3 regions of the Streptomyces sp. NBC_00207 genome follow, and region 3 is predicted to be linked to each of the others. Evidence: predicted binding sites of a transcription regulator. Region 3 holds the regulator's gene; each other region holds the start of a gene.

Region 1 (9,744 bases), 2.1 Mb from region 3:
CGGTCAGCGGGTCGCGGTCCACCGCGAGCACCCGGATGCCGAGCCGGGCCAGGGCGAGGGCGTCGCCGCCGATGCCGCAGCACAGGTCGGCGAGGCTGCGTACGCCGAGGGCCGCGAGCCGCTCCGCCCGGTACGAGGCCACGGACGCGCGGGTGGCCATCTCGCCGCCGCCGGGCGTGAAGTACATCCGGAAGGCGTCCTCGGCGCCGAACTTCGCCACCGCGCGCTGCCGCAGCCGGGCCTGCCCGAGCGCGGCGGAGACCAGCCCGGCGGGGTGCTCGCGGCGCAGCCGGGTGGCCACGGCCAGCTCCTGGGCGGGGTCGTAGTCGCGGAGCGAGTCGAGGAGGGCGCGGCCCTCGGGGGTGAGGAGGGCGGCGAAGTCTTCGGGGGTCACGGGTCCATTGTCGGCGACGGGCCGGAACCGGACGGTGTGGGCCAGTCGAAGGAAGGTGGGACCGCGTTCGCGGTGTCTTCCGGGGGGTCCGTGTGTCGGGTGCCAGGATGCGCAGCTATGCAGCTAGTACGACAAAAAGGAAATAACTCGCAACAGGGTCACCGGTACGCGGCAGGTCCGCGCGGCCGGTTCGGGGTGGCCGTCGCAGCCCTGCTCGTCGCCGCCCTCGGAACGGCCTGCGGATCCGGGGACTCCGGGCCGGACAAGGCCGCGAAGGAGAAGGCCGCCAAGGCGGCCAAGGCCGCCGAGGCGGGCGCCGCGGGTGCGCTCAGCGCCGCCGAGAAGGCCAAGGCGGCCCAGCAGGCGCGCGTCGTCGCGGCGAAGAAGTGGGGCCTGCGCAAGACCCCGCTCGCCGCCCCGCCCGCGCCGAAACAGAAGCCCGAGATCACCACGCGGGACGGCTTCGAAGTGGAGGACCAGGAGGAGTACCCCCACGTCTTCACCACCGTCCCGACCGAGGACAAGGTCGTCTTCCTGACGATCGACGACGGGTCGGAGAAGGATCCCGAGTTCCTGAAGATGATGAAGGAGCTGAAGATCCCGTACACGGCCTTCCTCAGCGACTACGTCGTGCGGGACAACTACCCGTACTTCAAGGAGATGCAGGCCGCGGGCGTCACCCTGAACAACCACACGCTCAACCACCGCTACATGCCGGGCCTGTCGTACGAGCAGCAGCGCGAGGAGATCTGCGGTCAGCAGGACACCATCCAGAAGCAGTTCGGCAAGCGGCCGACCCTCTTCCGGCCGCCGTACGGCAACTACAACCAGGACACGCTGCGCGCGGCGAAGTCCTGCGGCATCAAGGCCGTCCCGCTGTGGAACGCCGAGGCGTTCACGAACCGCATGGACTACCGCGAGTGGGACCGGGACCTGCACCCCGGTGACATCATCCTCACGCACTTCCGCGGCAAGGAGGACTGGAAGGGCACGATGCCTGACATGATCCGTCATGTCATGAAGACCGTCACGGACAAGGGATATGCCGTGGCTCGCCTGGAGGACTATCTGTGAAGCACGCGCGCCGGTTGGTAGCCGGAACGCTGGCGGCCGGCGCGCTCGCGCTGTCCCTGACGGGGTGCGGGGACAGCGCGGACCCCACCGAACGACTGGGCCGCAAGGCGACGCAGACACCGGGGACGCCGGAGTCGAAGCAGCCGGCGGACGCCGGTTCCACCGCTCCGTCGGGGACTCCCTCGGCGCCGGGGTCCGCTTCTGACGAGGCGTACAAGAAGTGGGGCCTGACGGCCCCCCTCTCCTTCGCGCCGAAGCCCGCACAGAAGCCCCAGATACCGAAGGCCGCCCCGGGCAAGGTCCCGGTGGTCGACCGAATACCCGTCCCGGCCGGGGAGAAGACGGTCTTCCTGACCTTCGACGACGGCGCCGAGAAGGACCCCGAGTTCCTGAAGATGGCGGCCGACCTCAAGCTGCCGATCAGCATGTTCCTCACGGACAACGTGGCCGCCTCGGACTACGGGCACTTCGAGAAGCTCCGCGACAACGGCTCGGCGAGCACGATAAACAACCACACGCTGACGCACCCGAACCTCCGGACCCTGCCCTTCGAGGGGCAGAAGAAGGAGATATGCGGCCAGCAGGAGCGTCTGGAGAAGCGCTTCGGCGCGCGCCCGCCGCTCTTCCGCCCGCCCTTCGGCAACTACAACGACGACACCCTCCGGGCCGCCTCGGAGTGCGGTGTCTCGTCCCTGGTCCTGTGGCGGGTGTCGATGCAGATCAACAACTTCCAGTACGCCGAGGGCTCCGCCCTCAAACCGGGCGACATCATCCTGGCCCACTTCCGCGGCCCGTCCGAGCTCAAGGGCACGACGGAAACCCAGATGACGACCCGCATGCTCCAGCGCATCCAGGAACAGGGCTACCGCATAGGCCGCCTGGAGGACTACCTCTAGCCGAGCCGCGGCAACGTACTCCTCGTATCGATCCTGTCAAGCCCCGAATTTCCGCTGCTTTGCTCATGTCCGGTGATGAGTGAATCTCGTTTCAGGCGCACCGCCGTGCACCTGGAAACCTGCGAAATGCTGTCACTCAGGGAGACAAAGCTATGGCTGTGGATGTTCGTAGGCAGATGCCTCGCATAATCGGCGTTTCTTTCGTTGCTGCGCTTCTTGCCGGAACGGCAGGAGCGGCCGGCGCTCACGCGGCCCCTCAGACGGGGAAGGCTGCGCCGAGCGTGGTGCGGCACGCCCACCAGGTGAACCTGGTCCAGGATGACGGTGACGCCGGCCATCGCGGCCACGGCAACGCGAGCATCCCCGGTCTGAACCACGGTTACGGTGACGTCGGCGAGGGCGGCAGCGGTGGGGACCCGCTCATTGGCCTCCCTGGAGGCGAGGGCGGCAGCGGTGGGGACCCGCGCATTGGCCTCCCCGCAGGCGGCAACCCGTCGTCGAACGGGAAGCACGGTGGCCGCTCGTGGAAGGACCTGGTGAAGCCGCACTCGGTCCTGCCCGAGTGGCGGCCCACTGTCCCCGTTTTGGTTGGGTGACCGTCCGCCGAGCCGCAAGGCCGCCCGGGCGAAGCCGCTACCCCACCTCGACTCTGCTGATCGTCGTTTCCGCCGGGCCCCTGGCGTCCGCCTCGCGGCCGCGTTCCGAGCTGTCGCTGATGCGCAGGAGCAGGGCGATCATGATCCAGTTGGCCAGGAGGGAGGAGCCGCCCTTGGCCAGGAAGGGCAGTGCCTTGCCGGTCAGCGGGATCAGGCCGGTCACGCCGCCCGCGACCACGAAGACCTGCAGGGCCAGCGCCGAGGCCAGGCCGACCGCGAGCAGTTTGCCGAAGGGGTCGCGGGCGCCGAGCGCCATCCGCAGCCCGCGCTGCACCAGGAGCGCGTAGAGGATCAGGACGGCCATGACCCCGGCCAGGCCGAGCTCCTCGCCGACCGTGGTCAGGATGAAGTCGCTGCGCCCGGCGAACGCGATCAGCTCGGGGTGGCCCAGGCCCAGGCCCGTGCCGGAGACGCCGCCCGTGCCGAAGCTGAACAGCGCCTGCGCCGACTGGTCCGAGGTGACCCCCGGCGGCCGGTTCTCCCAGTAGTACGACAGCGGGTTGAGCCACGCCGCCACGCGCGCCTTGACGTGCGGCTCGGTCGAGCCGACGACGAAGGCGCCGGCCGAGGCCATGACCAGGCCGCACACGATCCAGCCGGTGCGCTCGGTGGCGACGTACAGCATCACCACGAACACGCCGAAGAAGATCAGCGAGGTGCCCAGGTCGCGCTCGAAGACCAGCACCAGCATCGAGACGATCCACACGGTGACGATGGGCCCGAGCTGGCGCATCGGCGGCAGGCGCAGGCCCAGGAACCGGCGGCCCGTGAGCGCCAGCGAGTCCCGGTGGATGACCAGGTACCCGGCGAAGAAGACCGCGATCATGATCTTCACGAACTCGCCGGGCTGCAGCGAGAAGCCGAAGAGTTTGATCCAGCGCTTCGCGCCGTACGTGTCCGCGCCGAAGAAGGCCGGCGCGATCAGCAGCACCAGCGCGACGGCCATCGTGATGTAGATGAAGCGCTGCAGCAGCCGGTGGTCGCGCAGCAGCGCCAGCACCAGGAGGCAGGCGGCGACCCCCACCACCGTCCACATCAGCTGCCCGGGGGCGTTCGCGTCCGAGTTGTAGCGCTCGATGTAGCCCTGGTCGAGGCGGTGCAGCAGCACCAGCCCGAGGCCCGTCAGCAGCATCGCGAGGGGGAGGATCAGCGGGTCCGCGTAGGCCGCGAAACGGCGTACGCCCAAGTGCCCCACGAGCGACAGCAGGGTCATGCTGATGGTGAAGCCGGCGAGGTTGGGCGGCAGCTCGTCGTTCATGGCGAGGCCCGCGGCGGCGTGGCCGAAGACCGCGATGGCGATGACGAAGGCCAGGAGCAGCGCCTCTGTGCGGCGGCGGGCGCCCGCCGAGGTCAGGGGCTTCAGTCCACGCACGGGATGCCGCCACCGTCCTTGGGGGCGGACGGGGAGGGCGGTGAGGAGGGTGGCGGGGGTGCGTCTTCGCCCGACGCCTCATGTGACGCCGGAGGTGCGGACGCGGCGCCCGGTGCGCCGGGGCTTGCGGAGGCTTTGGGTCCGATCTGCTCGGCAATGAGGCGCTTTATCTTCATATCATCTACGACGTTGATGTCCTCCCCATGGTTCCTTCCCAAGCGTTCGACGGGGAGCGTCGTGAAGTGCACCCGGCCGCCCGACAGGTTCTTCGCCTGCTTCACGAACGCCGGCAGGTCCCAGCCCTCGTCCGTGACCACGTCCTTCTCTGCGGCGTCGACCAGCTTGATCAGCTTCTTCGTCGCGCCCGCGGGTGGTGGAAACCGGCCAGGTTCAGCTCGGCGAAGTGATCGACCGGGACGCCCAGGAAGTTCCGCACCGTCTCGATCTGCGCCCTGCGCCCCGCCTCCCGGCCCTCCCGCTCCAGCTGCCGACCGTCCTCGACCTCCTTCGCGGCGAGCTGCAGCAGGACGTTAGTGTCGCCGGACCTCGACTTCGCGGTGCCTTCCAGAGCCTTGGAGCTGCCGATGCCGGCGGCGAGGTCCCGGTACGCGTACCAGGCGCCGCCGCCCGCCAGGACGGCCGGCGCGCAGCCTGTGACGAGCAGGGTGCGGACGAGCCCCCCGGCGGGACGTGCGGCGGGATCGGGCCTGCCTCGTCTTCCTCCGGTGCGCGCTCATGCCTGTCGATGCCGGCGGAGGCCTGCTGAAGGAATCCTGAGGGCGCGGGCGGAGCGCTACCGGATCGGCACCGCCCAGCCGTCCTGCGCGGCCGCCCGTACGACGACCTCCGCGCGGGCGTACCGCAGGGCGTTGTCCACCAGCTTGGCCAGCGCCCGCTCCAGCCGCGCCGGATCCCCTGACGCCGGTACGGGCGCCCGCGCGTCCAGCCGTACCGCGACCCGGGAGCCGCCCCGGCGGGCCACGTCCTCCGCGGCCAGCAGGGCCAGGTCCACCGGCTCAGCCCGAGACGTCCGCGGCTGCGGCGGGGTCCGCGGTCTCGGCGGTGGCCGTGGAGCCCTCGGCGACGTCCCGACGGCGCCTGCGGCGGTCGAGGGCGTCGCGGGTGGCCGAGGTCAGCGCCCAGGCCGGGAACGCGAAGCCGGTCAGGCCCAGGACCATGGGCGCGAGGGAGGTGCGGAAGTCCGGCCGCACGGCCTTGTCGGCCGACGGGCCGCTGACGAGGGAGGCCACCGGTGCCTTGGGCCGGGTCTCGAAGCGGCCCTCGATCTCGATCCCGCGGATCGTGAACGATCCGTCAGAGGCGGTGAAGGACCCCTTGCAGGTGGCCTGCGGGTCCCCGTCCGAGTCCTCCTCCCACGTGCAGTGCTCCGCGCGGAAGCTGCCCTCCACCCCCGTCAGCTGGGTCACCAGCCGCGGTACGGACAACGCGAACGCGAAGATCCCGAAGGCGAGGCCGATGGCGATCGGGATGGCGTGGTGCCAGCGCACCCCTGAGTTTGTCCTGGTCATGCGGTGGAGAGTAGTGATCTCGAACGTTCGTGCGCCCCGGTTTTCGGGGTTCCGGGCCCCCTCCGCGCAACGCCCGACGGCCGGGAATTGGCACTCCGCTTGACCGAGTGCTAATCGCCGGAATAGTCTCGCACCTGGCACTCACCCCTGGTGAGTGCCAACACAGCGACAGGCAGATCCGGCACCCGCGACGACGGATCGACCTGGTCGCCACCTCAGACAGTTAACCCCGGATCTCCGAAGGGGGAGGTCGGATCGTGACGACCGCCAGCTCCAAGGTTGCCATCAAGCCGCTTGAGGACCGCATTGTGGTCCAGCCGCTCGACGCCGAGCAGACCACGGCCTCCGGCCTGGTCATCCCGGACACCGCGAAGGAGAAGCCCCAGGAGGGCGTCGTCCTCGCGGTGGGCCCGGGTCGCTTCGAGGACGGCCAGCGTCTCCCGCTGGACGTCACCGTCGGCGACATCGTGCTCTACAGCAAGTACGGCGGCACCGAAGTGAAGTACAGCGGCGAGGAGTACCTCGTCCTCTCGGCTCGCGACGTGCTCGCGATCGTCGAGAAGTAATTCTCTTCATCAGTACTGCTTTGAGCTGCGCCCCTGGTCACCCCGCTGATTGCCGGGCGGCGAGGGGCGCAGCTCGTTAAACCCGAGTTTTCGAGAGGGCTGAACCGCTCCCATGGCGAAGATCCTGAAGTTCGACGAGGACGCCCGTCGCGCCCTCGAGCGCGGCGTCAACAAGCTTGCCGACACGGTCAAGGTGACGATCGGCCCCAAGGGCCGCAACGTCGTCATCGACAAGAAGTTCGGCGCCCCCACCATCACCAACGACGGTGTCACCATCGCCCGCGAGGTCGAGCTGGACGACCCGTACGAGAACCTGGGCGCGCAGCTCGTGAAGGAGGTGGCGACCAAGACCAACGACATCGCGGGTGACGGCACCACCACCGCCACCGTGCTGGCCCAGGCGCTGGTCCGCGAGGGTCTGCGCAACGTCGCCGCGGGTGCGTCCCCGGCCGCCCTGAAGAAGGGCATCGACGCCGCGGTCAAGGCCGTCTCCGAGGAGCTCCTCGCGACCGCCCGCCCGATCGAGGACAAGTCCGACATCGCCGCCGTGGCCGCGCTCTCCGCGCAGGACCAGCAGGTCGGCGAGCTCATCGCCGAGGCGATGGACAAGGTCGGCAAGGACGGTGTCATCACCGTTGAGGAGTCCAACACCTTCGGCCTTGAGCTGGAGTTCACCGAGGGCATGGCCTTCGACAAGGGCTACCTCTCCCCGTACATGGTCTCCGACCAGGAGCGTATGGAGGCCGTCCTCGACGACCCGTACATCCTGATCAACCAGGGCAAGATCTCCTCGATCCAGGACCTCCTGCCCCTGCTGGAGAAGGTCATCCAGGCCGGCGGCTCCCGCCCGCTGCTGATCATCGCCGAGGACGTCGAGGGCGAGGCGCTCTCCACCCTCGTCGTCAACAAGATCCGCGGCACCTTCAACGCGGTCGCCGTCAAGGCCCCCGGCTTCGGTGACCGCCGCAAGGCGATGCTCCAGGACATGGCCACCCTCACCGGTGCCACCGTCATCGCCGAGGAGGTCGGCCTCAAGCTCGACCAGGCCGGTCTGGACGTACTGGGCTCCGCCCGCCGCGTGACCATCTCCAAGGACGACACCACCATCGTCGACGGTGGCGGCAGCCACGACGAGGTCGTCGGCCGCGTCAACCAGATCAAGGCCGAGATCGAGTCCACCGACTCGGACTGGGACCGCGAGAAGCTGCAGGAGCGCCTGGCGAAGCTCGCCGGCGGCGTCTGCGTCATCAAGGTCGGCGCCGCCACCGAGGTGGAGCTCAAGGAGAAGAAGCACCGCCTCGAGGACGCCATCTCGGCGACCCGCGCCGCGGTCGAGGAGGGCATCGTCTCCGGCGGTGGCTCCGCGCTCGTCCACGCCGTCAAGGTCCTCGAGGGCAACCTCGGCCTGTCGGGCGACGAGGCCACCGGTGTCGCGGTCGTGCGCCGCGCCGCCGTCGAGCCGCTGCGCTGGATCGCCGAGAACGCCGGTCTCGAGGGTTACGTCATCACCTCGAAGGTCGCCGAGCTCGACAAGGGCCAGGGCTTCAACGCCGCCACCGGCGAGTACGGCGACCTGGTCAAGGCCGGCGTCATCGACCCGGTGAAGGTCACCCGTTCCGCGCTGGAGAACGCCGCCTCCATCGCCTCCCTGCTGCTCACGACCGAGACCCTGGTCGTCGAGAAGCCGGCGGACGACGAGGGCGACGCCGGTCACGGCCACGGTCACGGCCACAGCCACTGATCGCGCACCACGCAGAGAAGGCCCCGTTCCGCAGCCGCGGAGCGGGGCCTTCCGCGTGGTTCGGCTTCGGGCCTCAGGATCCGTAGGGCGATCCGGTCCCGCCCATCTGGCGCTGCAGTACTCCGGGGTTGTAATGCCACCAGCCCTCGACGATCTCTCCGTCCAGGCACCGGAAGGTGGTGGTCCCGGACATCTCGTAGGTCTTCCCGGTCGGTGCGACCCCCATGAACGTCCCCTTGTGGGTGCCGCGCCAGTTCCACACCGTCGTGACCATGTCGCCCTCGGCCACCTGGGCCGTCGGCTCGAAGGTCATGTCGAAGGCCGCGCGCCACGTCTCCATGTCCGACCGCATGGCCTCGCGTCCGATGACGGTGGGTTCCTCCTTGCTGACGTCGTGGTCGATGTAGTTCGCCGCGAAGCAGTCGTCCAGGACGCTCATGTCGCCGCGCATGGCGGCTTCCTGGAACACCCGGTCGACGAGCTGCTTGTTGAGGTGCTCGTCGCGGACCACATCAAGGTTCATGAACTTCGGCATTCCCTCGCAGAGGGCCACCATCTCCTGGAACATTCGGTCTGTCTCCGGGAGCTGAGAGTTCTTCATGGCCTCCTCGTACGAGGCGAACTCCACCATGTCCACGTAGTGGTTCCGGGCCTCGCGGTCCTGGCCGATCATCGTGTGCGTGGCGGTGCGCCTGCCGCTGCTCTGCTCCGCCCAGCGGTCGATGAGCGCGTTCATCTCATCGAACCGCCTGGTCTCGTAATCGATCACCTGTACGAATGTCATCGCGTCGCCTCCCGCTGGAGATGGGACATGTCCAGTTTAGGGAGGGTTCATCCGTTTGGCGGCTTGGTGGCGGGCCGACCGGCCGGTCACGACCGCTATTGGGGCCCGTACTTGCGGCCCGTACGCGAGGACACCCCGCCCAGCAGCCCGCGCGGCGTCAGCTTCACCACGCTCATCAGCGCCTTGTACCGCGGGTCCGGGACCGACACGGTCTTCCCTCGCGCCAGGTCGGCCAGCGCCGCCGCCACCAGCTTGTCGGCGTCCAGCCACATCCAGCCGGGGATGTTGTCCGTGCCCATGCCGGCGCGCTGGTGGAACTCCGTACGGACGAAGCCGGGGCACAGCGCCATCAGCCGCACCCCGGACCCCGCCAGGTCCCGCGCCGCGCCCTGGGTGAACTGCACGACCCAGGCCTTGCTCGCCCCGTACGTGCCGCGCGGCACGAAGGCGGCCACCGAGGCCACGTTGATCACGCCGCCGCGGCCGCGCGAGCGCATCGACCCGGTGGCCGCCGAAGTCAGCCGCAGGACCGCCTCGATGTGCACCTTCAGCATGGTCAGCTCGTCGGCCATGGAGACCTCGAGGTAGCGGCCCTTGTTGCCGAAGCCGGCGTTGTTGACCAGCAGGTCCACCGGGTGCGTACGGTCGCCGAGGCGCTGCTCCACCGCCGCGATGCCCTCCTCCGTGGAGAGGTCGGCGGCCAGCACCTCGGCCTCGATCCCGTGCCGGTCG
Region 2 (9,744 bases), 940 kb from region 3:
CGTGTGCAACGCCTCGGCCGTCGCCGACACGTCGTACGGGTTCACCGTCAGCGCGTCCTGGCGGAGCTCCTCGTACGCCCCCGCCCCGGTGGACAGCACCAGCACGCACCCCGCCTCCGACACCACCGGGATCTCCTTCGCCACCAGGTTCATCCCGTCCCGCACCGGGTTCACCAGCGCCACGTCCGCCATCCGGTACACCGCCAGCGACCGCGCGAAGTCGTCCTGCACCGACACCAGCACCGGCTGCCAGTCCGCCGTCCCGAACTCCTCGTTGATCTCCGCCGCCAGCTCCCGCACCGACTGCGTGTACGCCCGGTACACCTCGAGGTCCTGCCGCGACGGGTACGCCGAGGCCAGGTGGACGACCCGGCCCCGCCACTCGGGGTGGACCGTCAGCAGTTCCCGGTACGCCAGCAGCCCCCGCAGGATGTTCTTCGACAGCTCGGTCCGGTCCACCCGGGCGATCGTCTTCAGGCCGCCGACCTCCGCCCGCAGCTGCGCCAGCTTCTCGTCCACCTCCGGCCGGTGCGCCAGCGCCCGCAGTTCGTCCGCGTCCACCCCGAGGGGGTAGCCGGTCACTTCGGTGAACTGCCGCTTCCCGTAGCCGCGCCCGTCCGGGGACGCCCGGCGGTGCCACACTCCCCGCTCCGGGGACCCGGACGGGAAGTACGCCTCCGCGATGCCGTCCGCGTCGTCCCTGCTCGCGCCGGTGGCGAAGTTGGACGCCCACCTCCACGTGTGGAAGCCCAGCCGGTCCGCGCCGAGCATCCCCCACACCAGCTGGCTCTGGATGTCGTCCGGGATCATCTCCATGAACTCCCGCGAGGCCCACGGCGTGTGCGTGAAGTGCCCGATCCGCAGGTCCGGCCGCAGCTCCCGCAACTGCCCGGGGACCAGCGCCAGGTGGTAGTCCTGCACCAGGACACGGGCCCCTTCCGCCGCCTCTTCGGCGAGGGCGCGCGCGAAGGCCTCGTTGTACGCGACGTACGAGCCCCACCGCCGCCGGAACTCCGCGTCGAAGACCGGTTCGCGCGGGACGTCGTACAGGTGGTGGTGTGTGAACCAGAGCACGGAATTGGCGATGCCGTTGTAGGCGGCGTCGTACACCGTGGGATCGATGTCCAGCATCCGGACGCCCGGCTCGGCCACCCCCCGGCGGACCGCCTCCCGGTCCGCCTCCGACAGGGCCGCGCAGATCCACAGCGCCCCCGGCTGCTCCGCGAGGGCCGCGGAGAGCCCGGAGACGAGACCGCCCCCGCCGCGCCGGGCGCTGAGACCGCCTTCGGCATCGATCGCGTACGAGAGGGGGCCGCGGTTGGCGGCTACGAGTACCTGAGAAGCCATGCGGCGAACCTAGCCCGGCCCGCACTCGCTCAAACTTTCCAGACCGACGTCACGCCACGCGGCGCAGCGCGTACTCCTTGATGTCCAGCATCGGCGGCCGCTCCTCGGTGTCCACCGGGTACGTCCGCGGCACGAACCCTTCCGGCCCCCGCTCGAACTGCGTCAGCTCCGGCCGCAGGAGGTGCCCGCGCGACAGGCGCACCAGGGCCGTGCGGTAGATCGCCGCGGCCATCCGGCCGAGCGCCTGCCCGCCCTGGTGGCGGTGGACGCGTACGCCCACGTCCACCTGGGCGAGCGCGTCCAGCCCGACCGTGTGCAGGGCGTCGACCAGCAGGCCCAGCTCGACGCCGTACCCGACGGGGAACGGCAGCCGCTCCAGCAGGGAGCGGCGTACGGCGTACTCGCCGCCCAGCGGCTGGACGAAGCCGGCCAGCTGCGGCCAGTGCAGGTTGAGGAGGGGGCGGGCGACCAGTTCCGTGACCCGGCCGCCCTGGCCGGGGGCGTCGCCGAGCGGGCGGTCGTACATGGCCTTGACGAACTGCACGTCCGGTTCGGTCAGCAGCGGTCCCACGATCCCCGAGACGAAGGCGGAGGAGAAGTCCCGCAGGTCGGCGTCGACGAAGCAGACGATGTCCCCGCTGGTGGCCAGCAGCGAGCGCCACAGCACCTCGCCCTTGCCGGGCAGCGCCGGGATCCTCGGCAGGATCTCGTCGCGGTGCACCACCCGGGCTCCGGCCTTCGCCGCGACCTCCGCCGTACGGTCGGTCGAGCCCGAGTCGATCACGATCAGCTCATCCACCAGGGGGAACGGCAGTCCCTCGATCAGCTCGCGCCGGATGACCTCGACGATCGCGCCGACCGTCGCCTCCTCGTCCAGCGCGGGCAGCACCACGCTGACCGTGGTCCCGGCCGCCCGTTTCCGGTCGAGCAGCTGGTCGAGCGGTCGGTCGGCGGCTGACCAGGAGCGGTCTGCCAGCCAGCGCTCCACCTCTTCCAGCACCCTCAGCACTCCCTGCTTGTCGGCGTTATCGGCCGTTATGTGATCCATCTCGCGGTTCGGACGGCTGTCTCAACCGCCCGGCCCTTCGGTTACAGTCTTGAACAACGCGAAGGACCACCGCATGCCGGGGGTCCCCGCGTACAAACGCACCGGCGCGCCACAGAGCGCGTGTGCCGGTGCCATACCGCTCATCCAGAGGGGCAGAGGGACACGGCCCGTTGAAGCCCCGGCAACCCTCCAGTCGGTTCTCGCGATCGCTCGTCAGCGACGTCAGCGAGGTCCCCGGCTAGGGAAGGTGCCAATTCCGTCTCATGGCGAAGTGCGCCATGGGGAAGATGAGGAGAAAGGGCCTCGCCATCATGGCTGCACAGACTGTCGCCACCTCTGTCGATCTCGGACCTGCCAACGGTCTTTCCTGTCGCGAGTGCGATACCCGCTTCGAGCTCGGCCCCATCTTCGCGTGCGCCGAGTGCTTCGGACCGCTGGAAGTCGCCTACGACCTCCCGACCGGTGACCCCAAGGCCCTGCGCGCCGCGATCGAGGCCGGCCCCAACAACATCTGGCGTTACGCGCCGCTGCTGCCCGTCCCCGCGGACGTGGCCTCCAAGCCGAGCCTGAACCCGGGCTTCACCAAGCTCGTGGACGCCGCCAACCTGGCCAAGGAGCTCGGCGTCACCGGCAAGCTCTACGTCAAGGACGACTCCGGCAACCCGACGCACTCCTTCAAGGACCGCGTCGTGGCCATCGCCGTCGAGGCCGCCCGCGCCTTCGGCTTCACCACCCTCTCCTGCTCCTCCACGGGCAACCTGGCCGGCGCCGTCGGCGCCGCGGCCGCCCGGGCCGGCTTCCGCTCCTGCGTGTTCATCCCGCACGACCTGGAGCAGGGCAAGGTCGTCATGGCCGGTGTGTACGGCGGCGACCTGGTCGGCATCGAGGGCAACTACGACGACGTCAACCGCTTCTGCTCCGAGCTCATCGGCGACCCGCTGGGCGAGGGCTGGGGCTTCGTCAACGTCAACCTGCGCCCGTACTACGGAGAGGGCTCCAAGACCCTCGCCTACGAGATCTGCGAGCAGCTCGGCTGGCAGCTCCCCGACCAGCTCGTGATCCCGATCGCGTCCGGCTCGCAGCTGACGAAGATCGACAAGGGTCTGCAGGAGCTGATCAAGCTCGGCCTCGTCGAGGACAAGCCGTACAAGATCTTCGGCGCGCAGGCCGAGGGCTGCTCCCCGGTGTCGACCGCCTTCAAGGCCGGTCACGACGTGGTCCGCCCGCAGAAGCCGAACACCATCGCCAAGTCCCTCGCGATCGGCAACCCGGCGGACGGCCCGTACGTCCTGGACATCGCCCGCCGCACCGGCGGCTTCGTCGAGGACGTGAACGACGAGCAGGTCGTCGAGGCCATCAAGATCCTCGCGCAGACCGAGGGCATCTTCGCCGAGACCGCGGGCGGCGTGACCGTCGGCGTGACGAAGAAGCTCATCGAGAACGGGCAGCTCGACCCGACGCTGACCACCGTCGTCCTCAACACCGGCGACGGCCTCAAGACCCTGGAGGCGGTGGCCGCGGAGAGCGGGCAGACCGCCACCATCCGCCCGAGCCTGGACGCGTTCCGCGCCGCCGGCCTGGCCTGACCATCTCCCCCTGCTCTACCGGAAAGGCAGTAGCGCCATGAGCGTCAACGTCCGCATCCCCACCATCCTGCGCACCTACACCGGCGGTCAGGCCGAGGTGCCCGCCGAGGGCGCGACCCTCGCCGAGGTCATCCAGTCCCTGGAGGCGAGCCACCCGGGCATCGCCGCGCGCGTCCTGGACGACCAGGGCAAGCTGCGCCGTTTCGTGAACGTCTACGTCAACGACGACGACGTGCGCTTCGAGGGCGGGCTGGAGGCGAAGACGCCGGACGGCGCCGGCGTCTCGATCATCCCGGCCGTCGCGGGCGGCTGCTGATCCCGTCGGTCCCTTTGTCACCTGATAGGTGACACGCGCAAACCGAAATTGCCCCCTCCGCTAAAAGCGGAGGGGGCAATTCTGCTTGATTGGGCGCGGTAGAGTTGGGGAAGTCCCCTCCGCCGGACTTGCCCGCCGCATATGTGCGGGTCGCGTGAGGGTCGACATCGGGTCAACATGCAAGTGCGGTATGGGGCTTTGGCGAGATATGCGGGGCCCGAGTTGCCCTGACGTATGGCAAATTTTCACTCTATTTCAATGTTTCCCCGTGTCCAGAATTCTCGTCGGATTGACCTGTTGCAGACAGCACTCGCGCAGATACATTCAGCCTCGGTCGACGCGTTCCGACGCAAGTTCTGACCCGGGAACGCGAAGTGCGTTCCCGCGCAAGGGCCAGTAATAGGGGAGTTAGGCATGGCTCAGGGCACCGTCAAGTGGTTCAACGCGGAGAAGGGCTACGGCTTCATCGCGGTCGACGGTGGTGCGGATGTGTTCGTCCACTACAGCGCCATCCAGATGGACGGGTACCGCACCCTTGAAGAGGGTCAGCGGGTCGAGTTCGAGATCTCGCAGGGCCAGAAGGGTCCGCAGGCGGACATGGTCAAGCTCGCGCTCGGCTAGTCCTGGAGCATCGACCACCGACGCTCGGTCTTCCGTGGAAGACCCCCGGAAGACCCACGAGGGGCCCACATCCTGGACACGGGATGTGGGCCCCTCGCGTTGTGTGCCCGGTAGTGGCGGGGCGTTCACCCGAGCCGCTTGCACTCGGAGGGGTCGAGTGCTAATCATTGGCGTTAGCACTCTCCCGGTGAGAGTGCTACTGAACGAGGACCGGGTCGGTGAGGCCCGCAGGGTCCGGTGGGAAGGAACCGCCGGGCACGCAGGCCGTCCGTCGCGGGCGCGGGCGCGGTCCTGGGAGCAATCCACCGCTGTCCGGGAGGACCACTTCAGATGGCCAAGATCATTGCGTTCGACGAGGAGGCCCGTCGCGGCCTCGAGCGTGGGATGAACCAGCTCGCCGACGCCGTCAAGGTCACCCTTGGCCCCAAGGGTCGCAACGTCGTCCTTGAGAAGAAGTGGGGCGCCCCCACGATCACCAACGATGGTGTCTCCATCGCCAAGGAGATCGAGCTCGAGGACCCGTACGAGAAGATCGGCGCCGAGCTGGTCAAGGAAGTCGCCAAGAAGACGGACGACGTCGCGGGCGACGGTACGACCACCGCCACCGTGCTCGCCCAGGCGCTCGTCCGCGAGGGCCTGCGCAACGTAGCCGCCGGCGCCAACCCGATGGCCCTCAAGCGTGGTATCGAGAAGGCCGTCGAGGCCGTCTCCGCCGCCCTGCTCGCCCAGGCCAAGGATGTCGAGACCAAGGAGCAGATCGCTTCCACGGCCTCCATCTCTGCCGCCGACACCCAGATCGGCGAGCTCATCGCCGAGGCCATGGACAAGGTCGGCAAGGAAGGCGTCATCACCGTCGAGGAGTCGCAGACCTTCGGTCTGGAGCTCGAGCTCACCGAGGGCATGCGCTTCGACAAGGGCTACATCTCGGCGTACTTCGCCACCGACATGGAGCGCATGGAGTCGTCCCTCGACGACCCGTACATCCTGATCGTCAACTCCAAGATCGGCTCGGTCAAGGACCTGCTGCCGCTCCTGGAGAAGGTCATGCAGTCCGGCAAGCCGCTGCTGATCATCGCCGAGGACGTCGAGGGCGAGGCCCTGTCGACCCTGGTCGTCAACAAGATCCGCGGCACCTTCAAGTCCGTCGCCGTCAAGGCCCCGGGCTTCGGCGACCGCCGCAAGGCCATGCTCGGTGACATCGCCATCCTCACGGGCGGCACGGTCATCTCCGAGGAGGTCGGCCTCAAGCTGGAGAACGCCGGTCTCGACCTGCTCGGCCGCGCCCGCAAGGTCGTCATCACCAAGGACGAGACCACCATCGTCGACGGTGCCGGTGACAGCGACCAGGTCGCCGGTCGCGTGAACCAGATCCGCGCCGAGATCGAGAACTCCGACTCGGACTACGACCGCGAGAAGCTCCAGGAGCGCCTCGCGAAGCTGGCCGGCGGCGTGGCCGTCATCAAGGCCGGCGCCGCGACCGAGGTCGAGCTCAAGGAGCGCAAGCACCGCATCGAGGACGCCGTTCGCAACGCGAAGGCGGCCGTCGAGGAGGGCATCGTCGCCGGTGGTGGCGTGGCCCTGCTGCAGGCCTCCGCGGTCTTCGACAAGCTGGAGCTCGAGGGTGACGAGGCGACCGGCGCCAACGCCGTGAAGCTCGCCCTGGAGGCCCCGCTGAAGCAGATCGCCGTCAACGGTGGTCTCGAGGGTGGCGTCGTCGTCGAGAAGGTGCGCAACCTTCCGATCGGTCACGGCCTGAACGCCGCGACCGGCGAGTACGTCGACATGATCGCCGAGGGCATCATCGACCCGGCGAAGGTCACGCGCTCTGCCCTGCAGAACGCCGCGTCCATCGCCGCGCTGTTCCTCACCACCGAGGCCGTCATCGCCGACAAGCCCGAGAAGGCCGGCGCCGGCGCCCCGGGCGGCATGCCGGGCGGCGACATGGACTTCTGATCGACCCCTGGCTCCGGCCACCGGTTGATCGGCTGTTCTCGAACGAGGGCGGCACCCCCCACGGGGGGTGCCGCCCTCGGGCGTTCCCCCGGCCGGGTCGGCATAGGCTGGGCGCATGGCTGATCTCTTCGTCAAGATCTGCGGGCTCAAGACCGCGCGGGACGTCGATGCCGCGGTGGCGGCCGGGGCCGATGCCGTGGGCTTCGTGTTCGCGCCCGGCAGTCCGCGCACGGTCGATGCCGCCACCGCACGGGAGCTCGCCGCGCGGGTGCCGGACTCGGTGCTCACCGTCGGGGTGTTCCGGGGGCAGGCGGTCGAGGAGGTGCGCCGCTTCGCCGAGGAGAGCGGCGTACGGGGGGTGCAGCTGCACGGCGAGGAGGGCCCCGAGGACTTCGCGGCGCTGCGCGCCGGGGGCCGGACGCTGCTGCGGGCCACCGCCGAGCACGTGAAGCGCTGCGGCGAGTACGGCGAGGACCTGCTCCTGCTCGACGCCCCGGACCCGGGCTCCGGCAAGCCGTGGAACTGGGGCTCGGCGGACTTCACCGCGCCCGAGGGGCGGTGGCTGCTGGCCGGCGGGCTGAATCCGGGCAATGTGCGGGAGGCGGTCGAGGTGACCGGGGCCTGGGGTGTGGACGTGTCCAGCGGGGTGGAGCGCGAACGCGGGGTGAAGTCGCCGGAGTTGATCCGCGCCTTCGTCGAGGCCGCGCGCGGTTAGCCGGGGCTCCAAGTTTTTGTAGTGACCGTTACGGAAATCGTGTTACGGTCTTTCTGTAGTGATCATTACGGAATTTGGGGGACCCATGCAGAACAAGAACGCGCTGGTCACGGGCGGCAGCAGGGGCATCGGCCGGGCCATCGCCGAGCGGCTCGCCGCCGACGGGGCCACCGTCGTGCTGACGTACGCGAACGACGAGGCGGCGGCCCGCGAGACCGTGGAGCGGATCACCGGCGACGGCGGCCGGGCCCACGCGCTCCACGCGCAGCTCGGGCACCACGGCGACGCCGCCGCGCTCTGGGCGGCGTACGACGCGCTGGGGCTCGACGGGGTCGACATCATCGTCAACAACGCCGGCACAGGACTGCCCGTTCCGCTCGGCCAGGTCGCCGAGGAGGACTTCGACCGGGTCTTCGCCGTCAACGTACGGGCGCCGTTCTTCGTGGTGCAGGAGGCCCTCGGGCGGCTGCGCGACGGGGGCCGGGTCATCAACATCTCCAGCGGCGCCGCCCGGATCGCGATGCCCGAGATCCTCGCCTACGGGGCGACCAAGGGTGCGCTCGACACCCTCACGCTCAACCTGGCGAAGGCCCTCGGCCCGCGCGGGATCACCGTGAACTCGGTGGCCCCCGGCATCGTCGACACCGACGTCAACGCCGACTGGCTGCGCGGCAACGCGGAGGCCGAGGCGCACGCCGCCTCGCTCGCCGCGCTCGGCCGGGTCGGCCGCCCCGAGGACATCGCCGACATCGTCGGCTTCCTCGCTTCCGACGACGCGCGGTGGGTGACGGGGCGGGTGGTCGACGCGACCGGCGGCGCGGGCCTCTGAGCCGCGTCCGGGCCGGCGGCCCGGCGGGGACGGACCGTCAGGTCGCGGGCATCGCCTGCCGCCAGACGGTCATGTCCCCGGAGATCCATTGGGGCATCCCCGCCACGTCTGCGGTCGACTTGAACTGGAGCACGTACAACCCGACGTCCCCCGCCTTGTTCCTGATGCAGAACTGGCTGCCGCCCGCCGCCCCGGCCAGCGTCCAGCTCCGGTCGGTCGTGAGCTCCAGCGTGGCCCGGCACGAGTCGAGGGATCCCTGCGTCTGGCCGTACAGCATGATGATCGTGGCGGTGTCGCTCTCCAGGCTGCAGATGCTCCTCTTGCAGCTCATGCGTATCTCTCCGCTGCGGTCCTGGCGCACGAGCGTCTCCCCCAGGGTGATCGAGCTCTGCTCGTCGTCCAGGCGCAAAGCGGGGTACGGGTTCGCCTTGGGCGGCTGGGACGCGCTCGGGCCGGGTGTGGCGGCCGCGCCGGCCGGGCCCGAGGCGGACACGGCCGGGCCGGGGGACCTGGCCGCGGACGCCTCCCCGTCGAGCATTCGCTTCGCGGATTCCTTGACCGTCCAGGCCAGGCCGCCCAGCACCAGCGTTCCCACCGTCATCGCCGCGGTGACGGCCACCGCGGCACGCCGCCGGCTCTTGCGCCGTTCCTCCGGCGTCTGCGGCGTGGGCCCCCAGACCATCGGCGTCGCGGGCCCCGTGGCGGGCTGCGGGGCCGGATCCGGGACCTCCACCTCAGGCCCCAGGATCTCCCGCCAGACGGCCGGGCTGCCGCCGCTCGTGTCGTCGGCGTCCTCGCCCAGCTGCTGTCGGCACCACTCCACGATCTCCGTCGGGGTGGCCCGCTTCTCGGGATCGGAGGCCAGGCACCGGGCGAGCAGCGGCTGCAGTTGCTCCGGCAGCCGGGACAGGTCGGGCTCGGAGTGCACGATCCGGTACAGCACGGTCATGGACGGACCGGTGCCGTACAGCGGCTCGCCGAGCGCCGCGTACGCCGCCGTCTGACCCAGCGCGAAGACGTCGGTGGCGGGGGTGGTCTCGCCCGCCAGCGCCTGCTCGGGGGCCATGTACTGGGGCGTGCCGATGGTGCCGCCCGTGGCCGTGGGCGCGGTGGTGTCGGACGCCGTCGAGATGCCGAAGTCGATGACCCGGGGCCCGTCGGCGGCCAGCAGCACGTTCGACGGCTTGAGGTCACGGTGCACGACGCCCGCGGCATGGATGGCCTGCAGGGCCTCGGCGATGCCCGCCACCAGCCACAGGAGCGCGGGCACCGGCAGCGGTCCGCGCCTGGCGACGGCCTCCGACAGGGAGGGCCCGGGTACGTACAGGG
Region 3 (9,744 bases):
CAGGCGCTGGACCAGTGCGACTTCCGCCGCATCCCCGATCGCGCTGACCTGATTGCCCCGAACATGGATGTCGGCCTTCGGGAAGGCCTTCTCGATCACGCGCAACAGGGCGTCACCGGATCCGAGCACCGTCACCATCGGGTGCCTGGCCGGGACGGTGAAGTGGGCTCGCGCCTGCCCCGGCACTGGAATGTGGGCTGTGGGTGTCTGAGTCATGGGCCGGCACTGTGGCCTGCACATACCTCCCGCTGAGGGGCCGCGCCGATCGACGACCTCCGGAATACCAAGCGTACGTCGCCGTCGCGGCTTCCCCGAGAGGTTTTACGCCCTCTCCGCGCGGCCCCCGGAGCCGCCACGGCCCCGCGGTCGTCCGGTCACGCGGAGTGCCGGAATCCGATCGTCGGCACGGCTCTGCGCCGGGACGCCGGGCCCGAGCCGGGCGGGATCAGATCGTCCAGGAAGCCGTAGCGGCCGCGCAGCGACTGCGGGGCGGTCCGCCACCAGTGGGCCACCTCCGGCCAGCCGGGGGCCGACAGGGAGCCGCCGAACTCCTGGACGGACAGGGCCGCCGTCAGCCCGGCGAAGGCCAGTCGGTCCGCGAGGGGCCAGCCCGCCAGCGTGCCGGTGACGAAGCCCGCCACGTACACGTCCCCCGCCCCCGTGGGGTCCAGCTCGTCCACAGTGATCCCGGGGACCTGCGCCGTCTCCCCGGTGCGCCCGTCCACCGCGTACGAGCCCTCCGAACCCATCGTCACCACCGCGATCGGCACCTTCTCCGCCAGGGCCCGGGCCGCGGCCCGCGGACAGTCGGTCCGTGTGTACCGCATGGCCTCGCCCGCGTTCGGCAGGAAGGCCTCGCAGTGCTCCAGGTCGGCCAGGGCTCCAAGATCCCACCGGCCGCTCTCGTCCCACCCCACGTCCGCGAAGATCCGCGAGCCGCGCCGGGCGGCCTCGCCGATCCACGCCTCGCCGCGGCCGGGACCGAGCGCGGCCACGGCCGCGCGGGCCGGCGGCGGGCACTGCGGGAACGGCCCGGAGCCGGCCGGCGGCGGGGCCTCGTGACCGTGCGAGACCATCGTGCGCTCGCCCTCGTAGGCCATCGAGACGGTGACGGGGCTGTGCCAGCCGGGGATCGTGTGCGACATGGACAGGTCGATGCCCTCGCCCTGCTCCAGGGCGTCCCAGCAGTACTCGCCGTAGTGGTCGTCCCCGAAGGCCGCGGCCAGTGAGGTGCGCAGCCCGAGCCGGGCCAGGGCGGTGGCCATGTTGGCGACGCCGCCGGGGCTGGAGCCCATGCCGCGCGCCCAGGACTCCGTACCGCGGACCGGCGCCGAGTCCAGGCCCGTGAAGATGATGTCGAGGAACACCGTGCCGGTCAGGAAGACGTCGCAGCCCGGCTCCTGCGGATCGCGCAGCGGACCGAGCGGGTCCACGGCGGCTGCGCGGCTGTCGAAGTCCCTACTGGTCACGGTGTACTCCCCGATGTGTTTCCTACGGAAAGCTGCCAGCCCTGCCCGTCCGGTGCGGAGCCAAACCCCAGTGTGGCGCAGATCACCTACACGTTCAGCCCCGCTTGGGCAGCGGAACGCGCACCAGGTCCGCCGCCACCGTCAGCTCGCCCTCGAAGCCCGCCGCCCGCGCCTGCCGCTCGAACTCGGACGGGTCCGTGTACCGCTGCGAGAAGTGCGTCAGCACGAGGTGCCGGACGCCCGCGTCCCGCGCCACCCGCGCCGCCTGGCCCGCCGTGAGGTGGCCGTGGTCGGTGGCCAGCCGCTCGTCCTCGTCGAGGAAGGTCGACTCGATCACGAGCATGTCGCAGCCCTCGGCGAGCGCGTACACCCCGTCGCAGAGCCGGGTGTCCATGACGAAGGCGAACCGCTGCCCGCGCCGGGGCTCGCTGACCTCGTCCAGCGCGACCTCTCCGAGCCTGCCGTCGCGCTGGATCCGGCCCACGTCCGGCCCCTTGACGCCGTGCCGCGCGAGCAGCTCCGGCACCATGCGGCGCCCGTCGGGCTCGGTGATCCGGTAGCCGAAGGACTCCACCGGGTGCGAGAGCAGCCGGGCCTCCAGGACGTACGTGGCCCCCTGCGCCAGCGTCCCGTCCGCGGCCACCGGTTCCTCGCGCAGCGGGACGGTCTCGCGGTAGGCCGTGGCGTACCGCAGCCGGTCGAAGAACTTCTGCCCGGAGGCCGGGTAGTGCGCGGTGACGGGGTGCGGGACCTGGTCGAGGTTGATCCGCTGGATCACCCCGGCCAGCCCGAGGCTGTGGTCACCGTGGAAGTGGGTGATACAGATCCGGTTGATGTCGTGCGCGGCGACCCCGGCCCGCAGCATCTGCCGCTGCGTGCCCTCGCCCGGGTCGAAGAGGATGCCCTCGCCGTCCCAGCGCAGCAGGTAGCCGTTGTGGTTGCGGTGGCGGGTGGGCACCTGGCTGGCGGTGCCCAGCACCACGAACTCTCGTACGGACACGTGCTTATCCGGGGGGCCACTGGAGGCCGCGGCCGCCGATGACGTGCGCGTGCGCGTGGAAGACGGTCTGCCCGGCGCCGGAGCCGGTGTTGAAGACGACGCGGTAGCCGTGCTCGACGATCTTCTCGTCGAGGGCGATCTGGCCGGCCTCGCGCAGTATGTCGGCGGCGACGGCCGGCTCGGCGGCGGCGAGGGAGGCCGCGTCGGGGTAGTGCACCTTGGGGATCACGAGCACGTGCGTGGGCGCCTGCGGGTTGATGTCCCGGAAGGCGACCGTGGTCTCGGTCTCGCGGACCACGGTCGCGGGGATGTTCCCCTCGACGATCTTGCAGAACAGGCAGTCGGCCTGCGGTTCCCCGGCCATTGCTGAGCCTCCCGTGACGTTGATCGGTCCGGGCATCGTATCCAGCCGCACGCCTGCCGCGGGCGGGCATTACGGCCGCCCCACGCGCCGGTCGGCGCCGGGCCGCAGCCGGACCGGGGGCGGAGCAGCCCTCGGGGGCGGAGGTACCAGAAGCAGCGGGGCGGCCCGGCAGACCGCCAGGCCGCCGAAACCAGGGGCCCGGCCATCAGGACCGGCAGGCCTTCGGACCAGGGGGCCAGGCCGGCCAGGGGGCGGATCGACGGCGTCAGGCCCAGCGGCCCGTGCGGGCCAGCAGGACCGCCGTGGCCGCGGTGCCCGCCGTGGAGGTGCGCAGGACGGAGCGGCCCAGGCGGTGGGGGTGGGCCCCCGCCGCGGCGAAGGCCGCCAGCTCCTCCGGGGAGACGCCGCCCTCCGGGCCGACCACCAGGACGACGGAACCGGAGGAGGGGAGGGCCGCCGTGGCCAGGGCCTCGGAGGGGGTGTCGCGGTCCTCGTGCAGGACCATCGCCAGGTCGGCTTCGGCCAGCAGCGCCGCGACCTGCTTGGTGGACATGGCCTCGGCCACCTCCGGGAAGCGGACGCGGCGGGACTGCTTGCCCGCCTCCCGGGCGGTGGCCCGCCACTTGGCCAGGGACTTGGCGCCCCGGTCGCCGCGCCACTGCGTGATGCAGCGCGAGGCCTGCCAGGGCACGATCGCGTCGACGCCGGTCTCGGTCATGGTCTCGACGGCCAGCTCGCCGCGGTCCCCCTTGGGCAGGGCCTGGACCACGGTGATGCGGACCGCAGGTTCCGGTTCCAGCCCGGCCGAGGAGACCGACACGACGAGGCGGTCCTTGCCCTCCGCGGCCTTCACGACCGCCTCCGCCCAGCCGCCCCGGCCGTCGGTCAGGACCACCGCCTCGCCCGGGTTCAGCCGTTTCACGGACACCGCGTGCCGGCCCTCCGGGCCGTCCAGGACGAACTCCGGCCCCGCGGGGACCTCTTCGACCACGAACACCGGGGCGGTCATGACGCACTCCTCATCTGCATTGCCTTCAACGTGCTCTGCGCCTCGGCCAGTTCGGCCGCCAGCACCTCCACCAGTTCCCCCGCCGGCAGCGCCCGCGCCAGCCGGTGCCCCTGGCCCGCCCACAGGGCCATGCCCTGCGCGTCCCCGGCCGCGGCGGCCGCCCTGCGCAACCCCGAGGTCAGGTGGTGGACCTGCGGGTAGGCGGCCGGGGCGTACGGTCCGTGCTCCCGCATGAACCGGTTCACCAGACCCCGCGCCGGCCGCCCGGAGAACGCCCGGGTCAGCTCGGTCCGGACGAACATCGGATCCGTCAGTGCCTTCTTGTGCACGGGGTCCGCCCCCGACTCGGGGCAGGCCAGGAAGGCCGTCCCGAGCTGCGCCGCCTCGGCGCCCGCCGCCAGCAGCGCCGCGATCTGCGAGCCGCGCATGAGGCCGCCCGCCGCGATGATCGGGAGGGCCACGGCCTCCCGCACCTGGGCCACCAGCGCGAGCAGCCCCACGGCCGCCGTGCCGTCGGCCTGGGGGTCGTCGCGGTGGGTGCCCTGGTGGCCGCCCGCCTCGACGCCCTGGACGCACACGGCGTCGGCGCCCGCCTGCTGGGCGGTACCGGCCTCCTCGACGGAGGTCGCCGTGACGACCGTGTACGTACCGGCCTTGCGCAGGGCGGCGAGGGCCTCGGAGGAGGGGCAGCCGAAGGTGAACGAGACGACCGGGACCGGGTCTTCGAGGAGGATGGCGAGCTTGGCGTCGTAGCCGTCGTCGCTGGTGCCGATGATGTCCTCCTCGGCGAGCGAGATCGCGTACCAGCTCGCCTCACCGGCCAGCTGCCCGCGGTACGCCTCCACGGCGGCCGGATCCACGAAACCGGTCTGCGGAAGGAAGAGGTTGACGCCGAAGCGGCGCCGGGTGAGGGCCCGCACCTGCTTGATCTCCTGGTACATCCCGTCCGCGGTCTTGTACCCGCCGGCCAGGAAGCCCAGCCCGCCCGCCTCGCACACGGCGGCGACGAGCGGCGGACAGGAGGCGCCGCCCGCCATGGGAGCCTGCACGATCGGGTAAGGGGAGAGACCGTTCGGTGCGGAGGACATGGACTGCATCGTGCCATGTCCCGCTCATGGGGCCGAATCATGGCATTCGCCTGGCATAGTCCGCTTCCCGGCCCGGTCACGGGCCCCCGCCGGGCCCATGCGAAGAGCCCGGCAGGGAATCCCCTGGCCGGGCTCTCGGCGGTGTCCGCCGGCCGCTCAGCGACCGTTGAACGCGTCCTTCAGACGGCTGAACAGGCCCTGCTGACCTGGCGCGAACTGGCCCATCGGCCGCTCCTCGCCGCGCAGCTTCGCCAGCTGGCGCAGCAGGTCCTCCTGCTGGGCGTCCAGCTTGCCCGGGGTGGTGACCTCGACGTGGACGATCAGGTCGCCGCGCCCGCCGCCGCGCAGGTGGGTGACGCCGCGCCCGTGCAGCGGGATCGCCTGTCCGGAGCCGGTGCCGGGCCGGATGTCGATCTCCTCCAGGCCGTCCAGCGTCTCCAGCGGGCACTTGGTGCCCAGTGCGGCCGCCGTCATCGGGATCGTCACCGTGCAGTGCAGGTCGTCCCCGCGCCGCTGGAAGGTCGGGTGCGCCAGCTCGTGGATCTCCACGTACAGGTCGCCGGCGGGGCCGCCGCCGGGGCCGACCTCGCCCTCGCCCGCGAGCTGGATGCGGGTGCCGTTCTCGACACCGGCCGGGATCTTGACCGTGAGGCTGCGGCGGGAGCGGACCCGTCCGTCGCCCGCGCACTCGGGGCACGGGGTCGGGACCACGGTGCCGAAGCCCTGGCACTGCGGGCAGGGCCGCGAGGTCATGACCTGGCCGAGGAAGGACCGGGTGACCTGCGAGACCTCACCGCGGCCGCGGCACATGTCACACGTCTGCGCGGAGGTGCCGGGAGCGGCGCCCTCGCCGGAGCAGGTGGTGCAGACGACGGCCGTGTCGACCTGGATGTCCTTGGTCGTCCCGAAGGCCGCCTCGTCCAGCTCCAGGTCCAGGCGGATCATGGCGTCCTGGCCGCGCCGGGTCCGCGAGCGCGGGCCGCGCTGCTGACTCTGGCCGAAGAAGGCGTCCATGATGTCGGAGAAGTTGCCGAAGCCGCCCGCCCCGAAGCCGCCCGCGCCACCGCCGCCGCCCGAGGAGGACAGCGGGTCGCCGCCGAGGTCGTAGACCTGCTTCTTCTGCGGGTCCGAGAGGACCTCGTAGGCGGCGTTGATCTCCTTGAAACGCTCTTGCGTCTTGGGATCGGGGTTCACATCCGGGTGCAGCTCGCGCGCGAGCCGACGGAATGCCTTCTTGATCTCGTCCTGCGATGCGTCGCGGCGCACGCCGAGAACGGCGTAGTAGTCCGTGGCCACTTACGACTCCGCCAGGATCTGTCCGACGTAACGTGCCACTGCGCGTACCGCTCCCATCGTTCCGGGGTAGTCCATGCGGGTCGGTCCGACCACGCCGAGTTTGGCGACTGTTTCGCCGCCCGAACCGTAACCGACGGAGACGACGGACGTGGAGTTCAGTCCCTCGTAGGCATTCTCATGCCCGATCCGTACGGCCATTCCCGACTCGTTGGCCTCGCCGAGCAGCTTGAGGAGCACGACCTGCTCCTCCAGCGCCTCGAGCACCGGCCTGATCGTCAGGGGAAAATCGTGTCCGAAGCGGGTGAGATTGGCGGTGCCGCCGATCATCAGCCGCTCTTCGGCTTCCTCGACCAGGGTTTCGAGGAGGGTGGAGAGCACGGTGGAGACGGTGCCCCGGTCCTCCGCCTCGAAGGATTCGGGCAGGTCCTGGACGAGCGGGGGCACATCGGTGAAGCGCCGTCCGACGACCCGGCTGTTGAGCCGGGCCCGCAGGTCGGCGAGCGAGGCCTCGCTGAAGGGGCTCGCGCAGTCGATGAGCCGCTGCTCGACCCGCCCGGTGTCCGTGATCAGTACGAGCATCAGGCGCGCGGGAGCGAGCGAGAGCAGCTCCACGTGCCGGACGGTCGACCGGGTCAGGCTCGGGTACTGGACGACCGCGACCTGACGGGTGAGCTGCGCGAGCAGCCGCACCGTGCGGCCGACGACGTCGTCGAGGTCGACGGCGCCGTCGAGGAAGTTCTGGATGGCCCGGCGCTCGGGCGTCGACAGCGGTTTGACCCCCGCCAGCTTGTCGACGAAGAGGCGGTAGCCCTTGTCGGTGGGGATCCGGCCGGCGCTGGTGTGGGGCTGGGCGATGTAGCCCTCGTCCTCCAGCACGGCCATGTCGTTGCGCACGGTCGCGGGCGAGACGCCGAGCCGGTGCCGCTCGGTGAGCGCCTTGGAGCCGACCGGCTCCTCCGTCCCGACGTAGTCCTGGACGATGGCGCGCAGCACTTCGAGTCTGCGTTCGCTGAGCATCGCGCGCACACCTCCAGCTGTGGTCCGTTGCCGTGTTCTGCCGTGTTGGTTGGCACTCTGGCCGTTCGAGTGCCAGAGATCCCCCGCTCAGTGTACGGCCGGGCGGTAAGCCCCTGGCAAGGGAGGCCCGCCAGGGTAGCGTCGCCCCATGGACGTGCGTTGGGAAGAGGAAGGCTGGGAGCGGCTGACCGGATGGGCCGGCCGGCGACGGCTGCCGGTGTGGGACTGCACCGTGGGGCTGGTGGTGGGGGACGAGTCGGTGCTCCTGATCGACCCCGGTTCGTGTGTCCGGGAGGGCGCTCAGGTGCGGGCCGAGGCGGAGCGGCTGACGGGCCGGCGCGTGACCCATATCGCATTCACGCACGGTCATTTCGATCACGTGCTGGGCGGGGCGGCCTTCTCCGGGGCCGAGGTGTTCGGGGCGGTCGGACTGGACGCAGTGCTGTCGACGGGCCGCGAGGAGCTGCGCGGGGACGCGGTGCGGCACGGCCTGGCGGAGGCGGAGGCGGCCGAGGCGGTGGACCTGCTGGTGGCGCCGAAGCACCTGGTGTCGGGCGAGTGGACGCTGGATCTGGGCGGGCTGCAGGTGCTGCTGGCCAATGTGGGGCCCGGCCACACGGGACACGACCTGGCCGTCTTCGTGCCGGGCGGGCGCGAGACGGTGTTCTGCGGGGACCTGGTCGAGGAGTCGGGCGAGCCCTTGGCCGGTCCGGACGCGGCGCCCCGGCAGTGGCCCGCCGCCCTGGACCGGCTGCTGGCGCTCGGCGGGGACGACGCACTGTACGTGCCGGGTCACGGAGCGGTGGTCACGGCGGACTTCGTCCGTGCGCAACGCGCCACACTGGCAGCCCGTTTCGGCGTGTCGGAGACATGACGCGGGCGGCTCTCCTACTGTCGGCCGGATGCGCGAGTACTCCCCCGACCTGACCCCGCAGTGGAAGCGACCCAAGGCAGTGCCGGAGGTGGCGGCCGAGCCCGATCTGGTGGTCGAGGTGGCGGGTACGGACTTCTGCGGCGCGGTGGTGGCCTGCGAGGCGGGCACGGTGACCCTGGAGGACCGGTTCGGCAAGCGCCGGGTGTTCCCGATGGAGCCCCGGGGGTTCCTGCTGGAGGGCGCGGTGGTCACCCTGGTCCGCCCGCCCCGGGGCCCGTCCGCGCCGGCCCGTACGGCCTCGGGCTCGATCGCCGTTCCGGGAGCCCGGGCACGGGTGGCGCGGGCCGGGCGCATCTACGTGGAGGGCCGGCACGACGCGGAGCTGGTGGAGCGGGTCTGGGGTGACGACCTGCGCATCGAGGGCGTGGTGGTGGAGTACCTGGAGGGCATCGACGACCTTCCGGCCGTCGTCGCGGAGTTCGCCCCGGCCCCGGACGCCCGGCTGGGGATCCTGGTGGACCATCTGGTGCCGGGCTCGAAGGAGTCCCGTATCGCGGCGTCGGTGACCTCTCCGGACGTCCTGGTCGTGGGCCACCCGTACGTGGACGTCTGGCAGGCCGTGAAGCCCTCCGCGCTGGGTATCCCCGCGTGGCCGGTGGTCCCGCGCGGCCAGGACTGGAAGACGGGCATCTGCCGCGCCCTGGGCTGGCCGGAGAACACGGGCGCCGCCTGGCAGCACATCCTGTCCCGGGTGACGTCCTACAAGGACCTGGAGCCGACGCTCCTGGGCCGCGTGGAGGAACTGATCGACTTCGTCACGGCCGGTGGTACCCCTTGAATTGCGGCAGGGTGCCGAATTCACCGGTGTCCAGCTTGATGTCCAGGACGGCCAGAGGGACGGGCTCGCCGAACCTCACCGTTCGTTCGACCTTGTAGTCAGCGTCCTCGGCAGCCCCGGCCGGCTCGGTGAGGAGCAGGCATTCCGCCTTGAACGGGTCGATGATCAGGTAGGCGGGAACCCGGCCCGCCGCGTACATCGAGCGCTTGATCCCGTAGTCGGCGTTCGCACTGTTCTTGGAGACGACCTCGACCAGCAACGTGATGGCCGGGGCGGGCACGAGCCTGCCCGGACCGTCGAAAGCGCCGTGCTCGACGACCACAAGATCCGGCTGCGGCTCGGAAGACTCCTCGGGGATCGAGATGTCCTGCGTCTGCACCGGATACCACTTGTCCAGTGGAATCTGCTTCTGCACGTGCAGGACGATCAGGTTGTGGACCCAATCGGCCCCGGCCATCATCACGATGTCCCCCCTGAGGAGCTCCGCCTTGAAACCCTCGGGGACCTCCAGGTCCTCGAAGGCTTGGACGGCATCCGTGATCAGCCGGTCATCCACAGCGGTCATCTCCGTGGTCCTCCGCGTCCTGCCGCCGTCGCTTACGGTGGCAGCGCACGAACAGGATAGGCAGGCTCGTCCCGATCCCGCCCGGATTCACTCGCCCGAGTGTCAGTCCACCAGGTCCCGGACCACCGCGTCGGCCAGCAGCCGGCCGCGCAGGGTCAGGACCGCCCGCCCGGCCTCGTACGGACCGGCGTCCAGCAGCCCGTCCTCGAGGGCCTTGCGGGAGG

What was found. The regulator HrcA, encoded in region 3, represses chaperone genes, less so after heat shock. The targets are predictions, from matches to a motif close to TTNGCACTCNGNNNNNCNGAGTGCNAA.
Region 1: the regulator HrcA is predicted to act here: its motif matches at 6,009-6,035, upstream of groES (co-chaperone GroES).
Region 2: the regulator HrcA is predicted to act here: its motif matches at 5,092-5,118, upstream of groL (chaperonin GroEL).

Annotation. Positions count from the first base shown of each region.
Region 1 covers NZ_CP130715.1:5,655,011-5,664,754, forward strand. Annotated here, with positions in the region: gene OG472_RS26900 (THUMP-like domain-containing protein) at 1-394, opposite strand, end outside; gene OG472_RS26905 (polysaccharide deacetylase family protein) at 512-1,468, shown strand; gene OG472_RS26910 (polysaccharide deacetylase family protein) at 1,465-2,364, shown strand; gene OG472_RS26915 (hypothetical protein) at 2,361-2,711, opposite strand; gene OG472_RS26920 (FtsW/RodA/SpoVE family cell cycle protein) at 2,998-4,392, opposite strand; gene OG472_RS26925 (hypothetical protein) at 4,380-4,709, opposite strand; gene OG472_RS26930 (hypothetical protein) at 5,186-5,404, opposite strand; gene OG472_RS26935 (hypothetical protein) at 5,409-5,921, opposite strand; gene groES (co-chaperone GroES) at 6,179-6,487, shown strand; gene groL (chaperonin GroEL) at 6,600-8,228, shown strand; gene OG472_RS26950 (ester cyclase) at 8,302-9,012, opposite strand; gene OG472_RS26955 (SDR family NAD(P)-dependent oxidoreductase) at 9,108-9,744, opposite strand, start outside.
Region 2 covers NZ_CP130715.1:4,480,511-4,490,254, reverse strand. Annotated here, with positions in the region: gene OG472_RS21160 (trehalose-6-phosphate synthase) at 1-1,347, opposite strand, end outside; gene OG472_RS21155 (glucosyl-3-phosphoglycerate synthase) at 1,397-2,347, opposite strand; SAM riboswitch class I at 2,533-2,689, shown strand; gene thrC (threonine synthase) at 2,707-3,981, shown strand; gene OG472_RS21145 (MoaD/ThiS family protein) at 4,019-4,297, shown strand; gene OG472_RS21140 (cold-shock protein) at 4,712-4,918, shown strand; gene groL (chaperonin GroEL) at 5,249-6,871, shown strand; gene OG472_RS21130 (phosphoribosylanthranilate isomerase) at 6,987-7,586, shown strand; gene OG472_RS21125 (SDR family oxidoreductase) at 7,672-8,415, shown strand; gene OG472_RS21120 (serine/threonine-protein kinase) at 8,453-9,744, opposite strand, start outside.
Region 3 covers NZ_CP130715.1:3,539,214-3,548,957, forward strand. Annotated here, with positions in the region: gene OG472_RS17025 (PhoH family protein) at 1-216, opposite strand, end outside; gene OG472_RS17030 (carbohydrate kinase family protein) at 375-1,469, opposite strand; gene OG472_RS17035 (ribonuclease Z) at 1,564-2,469, opposite strand; gene OG472_RS17040 (histidine triad nucleotide-binding protein) at 2,474-2,833, opposite strand; gene OG472_RS17045 (16S rRNA (uracil(1498)-N(3))-methyltransferase) at 3,099-3,842, opposite strand; gene OG472_RS17050 (nitronate monooxygenase) at 3,839-4,930, opposite strand; gene dnaJ (molecular chaperone DnaJ) at 5,087-6,226, opposite strand; gene hrcA (heat-inducible transcriptional repressor HrcA) at 6,227-7,243, opposite strand; gene OG472_RS17065 (MBL fold metallo-hydrolase) at 7,392-8,117, shown strand; gene OG472_RS17070 (DUF3097 domain-containing protein) at 8,146-8,955, shown strand; gene OG472_RS17075 (Uma2 family endonuclease) at 8,933-9,520, opposite strand; gene hemW (radical SAM family heme chaperone HemW) at 9,623-9,744, opposite strand, start outside.